Regions from separate parts of the Flavobacterium pygoscelis genome, predicted to be linked through region 1. Evidence: riboswitches for the same ligand, from Rfam matches in the RefSeq annotation. Region 1 holds a riboswitch; the other holds the start of a gene.
The links. A riboswitch is a leader RNA that binds a small molecule or an ion and turns the genes downstream of it on or off. The one in region 1 is predicted to bind cobalamin.
Positions count from the first base shown of each region.

Region 2: linked by a shared signal. The riboswitch ahead of MW871_RS08835 (TonB-dependent receptor plug domain-containing protein) and the one ahead of MW871_RS04585 (TonB-dependent receptor plug domain-containing protein) in region 1 are both predicted to bind cobalamin.

Region 1 is NZ_JALNUB010000003.1:27,890-31,445, forward strand. It holds gene MW871_RS04585 (TonB-dependent receptor plug domain-containing protein) at 1-1,790, opposite strand, end outside; cobalamin riboswitch at 1,821-2,083, opposite strand; gene cobC (alpha-ribazole phosphatase) at 2,183-2,704, opposite strand; gene MW871_RS04595 (adenosylcobinamide-GDP ribazoletransferase) at 2,689-3,486, opposite strand.
Region 2 is NZ_JALNUB010000005.1:5,563-9,118, reverse strand. It holds gene MW871_RS08835 (TonB-dependent receptor plug domain-containing protein) at 1-2,015, opposite strand, end outside; cobalamin riboswitch at 2,114-2,342, opposite strand; gene MW871_RS08830 (pseudouridine synthase) at 2,596-3,294, opposite strand.

The DNA.
Region 1 (3,556 bases):
AATCGGCTTGGTAAGGATTCATATATTTCATTCCAAAGATTAGCCACTTTAAGGCCAATTTTACAGACATTTTTTTTACTGAAATTATAATCCATTCCTAAATTAGAAATAGTATAATCGCTTAAAATATTTTTTGGATTATTATCAGAAGTAGTAAAAACAGCACCTACAAACATAAATTGATAATAGGAATTAAACCTGTTATAGGAATATGAACCAGCAGCGGTTGCTTTATGATAGGGAACATAAAAAAGTTGATTGTTATTTTTATCATCTAACGAAACAGTGTAAGAATAAGTTGCGTTAATCCCAAAGTTGTGACTATTGAAGTTCTTTTTCCAGGATCCCAAAGTTTCAAATCCATAAATAGAAACATTATCGGTATTAAAAGGAGACCAGTTTCCGGTGTTAGTGGGCAACCAGCGAATCATGTCCGTAATTTTTGAAGCGTAAAAAGTAGCACTTACATTAAAATCTTTGTATCTAAAATTATTACCCAATTCTAACTGATAGGAATTCTCCGGCTTTAAATCAAGATTACCACCCGTTTCCCAATAAAAGTCATTAAAAGTAGGCACCCTAAAATTGCGAGAAATATTAAACTTAAACTGGTAAAGAGAAGAGAAATCGATAGTTGTACCCGCTGAAAATAGCAAAGGACTTTTATAAACATCCGAAATCTCTTTTCGAGCACTCAATTCATAATTCCATTTCTCAGTAATATATTGTTTCATTAAAACACTAATACCTCCTACTTGTCTACTATTATTACCGACTCCAGATCCAAATGCGTTACTTTTATTGTAATCGAATAGCGTATTCAGATTTATTTTAGAAGAAAATGCATATACAAAATCATATTTTGCAATAAAACTTTTTACTCCTCCGGAAGTAAAGTCTTCCTCTTCGATATCATCAAAATACTTATAATGCTCTGTAATGTAGGCGAGTTTCATATTAGAAACTGATTTGCCAAAAATACTAGTCCACGCCAATAAATTTCTGGTATTAAAATCTTGGTATTTTGTTTTAGTAGCATTTGGTGAGGTTATAGAAAAATGACGTTCCCCATCATAACTCTCACTGTACAATTTAATGGTATTTTTAGCATCCAACTTATAACCAATGGCAGTACTAAAATTAGTATTATAGAACTCTCCGTTACTGTTTTTACCTTGTTTTCCAATAAATTTATAATCATTATCAGAACTATTTCTGGTAAAACTAGCATTGGTACTCCATTGGTTTGTTGCTGCGGTAACCGCATAAATAGTGCTTAGTGTATTAAAATCACCATAATATACTTCTAAGTTATTTTCGAAAGTGTTTCTAAATTTCAAATCATTATTTAAGTGAATTGTGCCTCCTATTGCACCACTGCCATAAACAACACTCCCTCCGCCCGCTTTTACATCAATTGAATTATAGCCTCTTGTAGACACAGTGTTAAAATCTGTTTGCCCTAATAACTGAGAATTAATATTAATACCATTCCAGACCACGGCAGTTTGTTGCGCAGTTGTTCCTCGAAAAGATGGCGATGAAACCATTCCTAAACCATTTTCTTTGAAATAAATAACTGAATTATAATTTAAAAGAGAGGTTAATGAAGATTGATTTTTACTAATAATAGAATCGTTCAATTTTAAAACGGACTGGGAACTTGAAAAGTTTTTAAGTTGCGTATCAGAAACCACTACTTCGTTGAGAGGTATTGCCGTTTTATTTTGAGCCAAAAGGAATTGGCTTAACAATATAATAGAAAGTAAACGAAATTTTTTAGTTGCCATAATTCCTAAACCTTTTTCCCGAAAGTTCGATATTAGTTATGAAAAAAGGCAGGTCTCCTGGCTTGCGTCTTGTTGTTTACCTTCCCATTCGCACAAGCGAACAGTGGTTTGTAGCTAACAACAAGCTTTATAGCTTACAGTTGCGGGAACAGCTCAAGATTTTTATTTTTTGATTACAATTTTTTGATTACAGAATAATTCTGAAATCTAAAATCGCTAATCTTCAATCACTTGATTCCCTTTTAATGTGTTTCACAAAAAGCAAATACACAACCTTAATACGGCAGCAAAGGTAAAATTTAATTCAGTTTTAAAACAAATTTGTAGAAACTATTGACTGGTTATTTAAATGAAACTAAAAAATATATCGTTACGCACTGATTTTTAGTAAATTACAATTCAATTTTTATCACATCACCAAAACCAACTTTGTTATTAAACGCCTCTTTTAGTGGTAAACTAGCTATTTTACAAAGAATACTTCTAATAACACCCGCATGGGCAACAATAACAACTGGTGCATTGTATTTTCTTTGAAGTTCATTTTCTAAAAAATCATTTACCCGATTGTATAAATCCACAAAAGATTCTCCGTTTGGAACAGCTACATTGACAAAATCGTTCATCCAGGGTGCAAAATCATCTGGAGGAATAGCATCCCAATTTTTCATTTCCCAATCCCCAAAATTCATTTCCATCAATCGATCATCTGTAATTATAACATTCGAAAGGTATTTAGCCAATTCCGTACAACGAAACAGCGGACTAGAATAGACAACTGCACCGGCTGGAATTTGATTTTTTATTGATTCGAATAATTCTAAATACGGTTCTAAAATATGAACATCGGATTGCCCATAACAGATTCCTTTTTCACAAACCGTTTCGGTGTGGCGTACTAAATAAACTTCCATAAGACAATAATTGAAATATAAAATACTACTTCACAAACTTGTTGGGTAGCTCCAAGACAATCTCCTGTATAGCCATCAATCCATTTCTGAAAATAACGCGCCATGAAAAAACGAGTGATGAAAATAGGAACTAAAACCAATAAGAATTGCCATTGAAAATAAGCTAATAGAATAAGTGGTAATAAACCAAAAAAGAAAGCACCTGCCACTTCACGCCAAGTATAATTTTGTGCTATAGGTTTGCTTTTACTTGTAGCATCCTCTCGCGAATATTCATGAGTAAAAACAATAGAAATTGCTGCTAATCTACTCAAAGAATGAGCCGAAACAAAAAGTAACAGAATTAGGATTTGATATTTAGTTTTGAAGAACTCTGAAGAAGAAACTATTTCAGACAAAGTTTTAAACTTGAGTAAAAACAATAAAACTATCCCAATCGCTCCATAAGCCCCAATGGCGCTGTCTTTCATGATTAAGAGTATCTTTTCTTTAGTCCATCCGCCACCAAAACCATCGCAAACATCAGCAAAACCGTCTTCATGAAAAGCACCTGTAACTAAAATAGAGGCAATCATAGAAAAAATCACCGCTATTTCTACAGTCATTAAATAATTAAACAAGCTAAAAACACCAAATGCCACAGCGCCAACAATCCATCCAATAATAGGAAAATAGCGAGAAGCTTTGTTTAAATAATCTGGATTATGATCTATGTTTTTGGGGCAAGGAATTCGGGTGTAAAACATCAATGCTGTAAAAAATATGTGTATCTCTTTTTTCATATTAGTATAAAAATCTCTTTGCTTTTTGGCTAATGCCAATTAAATTTTCTATTTATAATGCAACATATAA
Region 2 (3,556 bases), on a different contig from region 1:
CCAGGCATCGGAAAATTTAAGACTACATCATAATATTGATTCATTAAATTGTTTACTTCAGCTCCAATTTTTATACGTTTTTTTAAAATTCTAGTATCCCAAATTACAGCCATATCACTGGTGTACCATGGTTGAACATAGTTTACTGGTATATTTGCTTTCTGACTGTAGCGTTCACCAGTATAAATAAAACTATAATTTAGTTGCCATTTTTTCCAGTTAATGCTGGAGGTTAGTGTTCCACTATTTTTTGGTATATAAGGAATTTGGTCTCCGTAGGTGCTACCTTTTGGAGTAATGTCCCTTGCGATTTGATAAGTGTAAGAGAGGCCTAGATCTAGTGCTATTTCTGCAGGTAGTTTGAAAATCATATTAAAATTGATGTCTAATCCCTTGATTTCAACTTCTCCTAAATTCATCATTGTCCATCGAAATAAATTAGAAGATGGCATAGCAATTATTTTATCCTTTACACGATTGTAATAAACATCAGCTTGAAAAGAGGCAGTTTGTAAAAATTTTCTAGGCTCAAGCAAATAAGTGGTTCCAAAATTATACTGTGTTGTGAATTCTGGTTTCAAGGAACTGTTACCAATGAAAGTATAATACAAGTCATTGAAAGTTGGCATTCTAAAAGATTCCTTATAAAAAGCACGCACTCTGAAATTCTTATTTTCTAAGGGTTGATAGGAAGCGGAGAGTACCGGACAAAATACATTCTGATTTTTTCCTTGTTGATAATATTTGACTTGCTCATCTACATAAGCATCCAAAAGACTGGCTTGAATGTCTAGACGATTCCAATGCATCTCACTGGATAAAGCACCGAGATAGGAATATCGGGTAGGATAGGGGAAACGATATAAATTAGCCTCTAAAGTGTTAATTGAAAAATCAGTTGCTAGCGCTATTTTCCACCATTTATTTATCTTGTACAGATTTACAATTGAGGCATAAAATTCATTTTGATAGTATTTGTTGTCTAAAGCACCTTCTAGCGTTTTGTAGTCTGGATCCAGATAACGACTAAAGTCTTTGCTAAATTTCACATTGGCTAGTAAATCATATGCATCCGAAAATGAGTTTTGATAAGAGCCATGAATAAAAAAATTACTATCCCATTGTCTCTGAATATGGTCGTAGTTATTAGCTACAATCGCCCCAGGTAATCCTCGTTCTGAGTTATAAAAGTAGGCTTTCAAGCTTGCTTTTGCTGTTTCGCTAATCTTTGAGTTGAATGAAATTTCCCCCCTAAAGGCTGCAACGTCGCCATTTTGTCTTACAGCTGTTGTGTCATAACCGGCTTTTTTTTGATAACGGTATTTATAATGTCCATCTGCTTTTGTCCATTCTACACTCGTAGTAAAAGAGGTTTTTTGAGAAAGCTTTTGTTCTAGCAGTACAGAAGGGTTAAAAAGTCCAAACGAGCCTGTTTTTAATGCAGTACGCACATTTGTATTTTTATCCTTTTTAAATTCTGGTGTTTTCGATCTAAGAAAGAGTGTGTTAGAGGCAAAAAAACCTCTCGCTGGTTGAAAAATAGAGGATTTTTGTCCGTTATATAATTCTATGGCTTCTATATTATCAAGGGAATATTTGCCCAAATCTACTTGTCCGTTTTGCGCATTACCTACTGTCATTCCATCATAAAAAACCGCCGTATGTGCACTCCCTAAACTGCGAACATTGATTGTTTTTAATCCGCCAATACCGCCATAATCTTTAAGTTGAACACCGGAAAAATATCGAATAGCATCAGCAACAGAAAGGCTATTTAGTTTTTCTAATTGCTTGCCGGATAAAATTTGAACTGGCATAGGCGATTCGATTTTAAATTCTCGCTTATTTAAATACAGTATCACCTCACTCAAAGGATGTGGTTTTAAAGAATCAGATTCTTTTTTAGGTACAGGAAGATTATTTTGTGCAAGGACTGGATTAGAAAATATAATCCATACGAACAACAATAATCCACCATGTAACAGACGATACAATCTTAATTTACATAAGTGCATAACAATGTGGCTATTTAAAAAAAATAGATGTAATTGAATTCATTAAAATCAAATATGATTCTGAATTTTTGTGTTTGAAAGCTCTGGTCCGCGAAAGCTTCAATTTATTTACAGTGGTAGGTCTCCTGACTTGTTCCCATTTTGAACCGCCTTCCCATTATATCATGCAGATAAAACAGTGGCAAAAGTTAAGATTTACTATTAAAAGAAATCTGTCAAAATGTTGCATGGAACTTACAGTAACGGGCTTGTTCAGGATTTACACCTGATTCCCTCTTAGTTAGCTATACCGAAAAGTATAGGTAAACCATTGCGAAGGCAAAAGTAGATAAACTTTTCTTACTTATCAGGCTGTTTCGTTTTAAATTAAATAATGATTGTTGTTCTCTTCTGTATATTTTTTAGAAAAATGTAATAATGCAGATTATTTTGAGGAATTGCATGGAATAAAAAAGACACTATTTATAAGTTACTTTTTTTAATTTTTGGGGAATAGATATTGAATCAATTTTCAGTAATATTAGTATTTTGGCGTGAGTTTTAAACAATACAATATGAAAAACACCTAAAAATTATGATTCTATTGATACTGACTTAAATCTAGATTTAAAATGGTTCCTACTCTACTAAACTCTTCATTAATCTTGGCATTCAAGATAATTTGTTCGTTTTTTATAGGATGATTAAAAATTAACTGATGTGCATGAAGCATCATTCCTTTTAATTCATAATTCTCCAACCATAATTTATTCTGTTTGTTACAACCATGAGGACGACTTCCTAAAATGGGATGAAAAATATGCTTGAAATGTTTTCGCAATTGATGCATGCGTCCCGTTTCTGGAATCGCTTCTACCAAACAATAGCGTGAAGTTGGTTTGTTATTAAATTCTAAAGCAATTTCAGTATTTTGTAAACGATGAAAGTAGGTTACTGCATTTTGTGTAATGTCATCGTCGTTGGTTAAGTCATAATCAATTGTTAGTTCTTCAGGTGACCAACCGCGTAAAATGGCTAAATATTTTTTTTCGACTTCACGCGTGGCAAAACTATCATTCATAATTTTTAAAACCTCTTTATCTAAAGCAAATAACAAGACACCAGATGTTTTGCGGTCTAAACGATGAATAGGATATACGTGTTGCCCTCCAATTTGATTTCTCAATTCTTGAATGGCGTACACTTTAGCATCGCGTGCATAAAATGATTTGTGAACCAGCAATCCACTGGGTTTATTAATGGCTATAATATATTCGTCTTGGTAAAGAATTTCTAACATTTGGTAAAAGTAAAAGAGATTTCGATTTAAATAACTTTTACGACTTGTTTATTTCTGTTGTTTTAAAAAAGTTCCTATGAATTGCTTTACGAGAATCTTTTGATTTTGTGCGCATAATTTTATTTGGTGAATAAAAATTGATTGATTTAAGAGTGTTTATAGGCAATAAATTGAGTTTAAAACGATGTGCTTTAAGTGCATCTTTCTTTGGGTTTAAAATTTTTAGCCGCAGCTTAATATGATTAAAAAGATTTAATCTGTG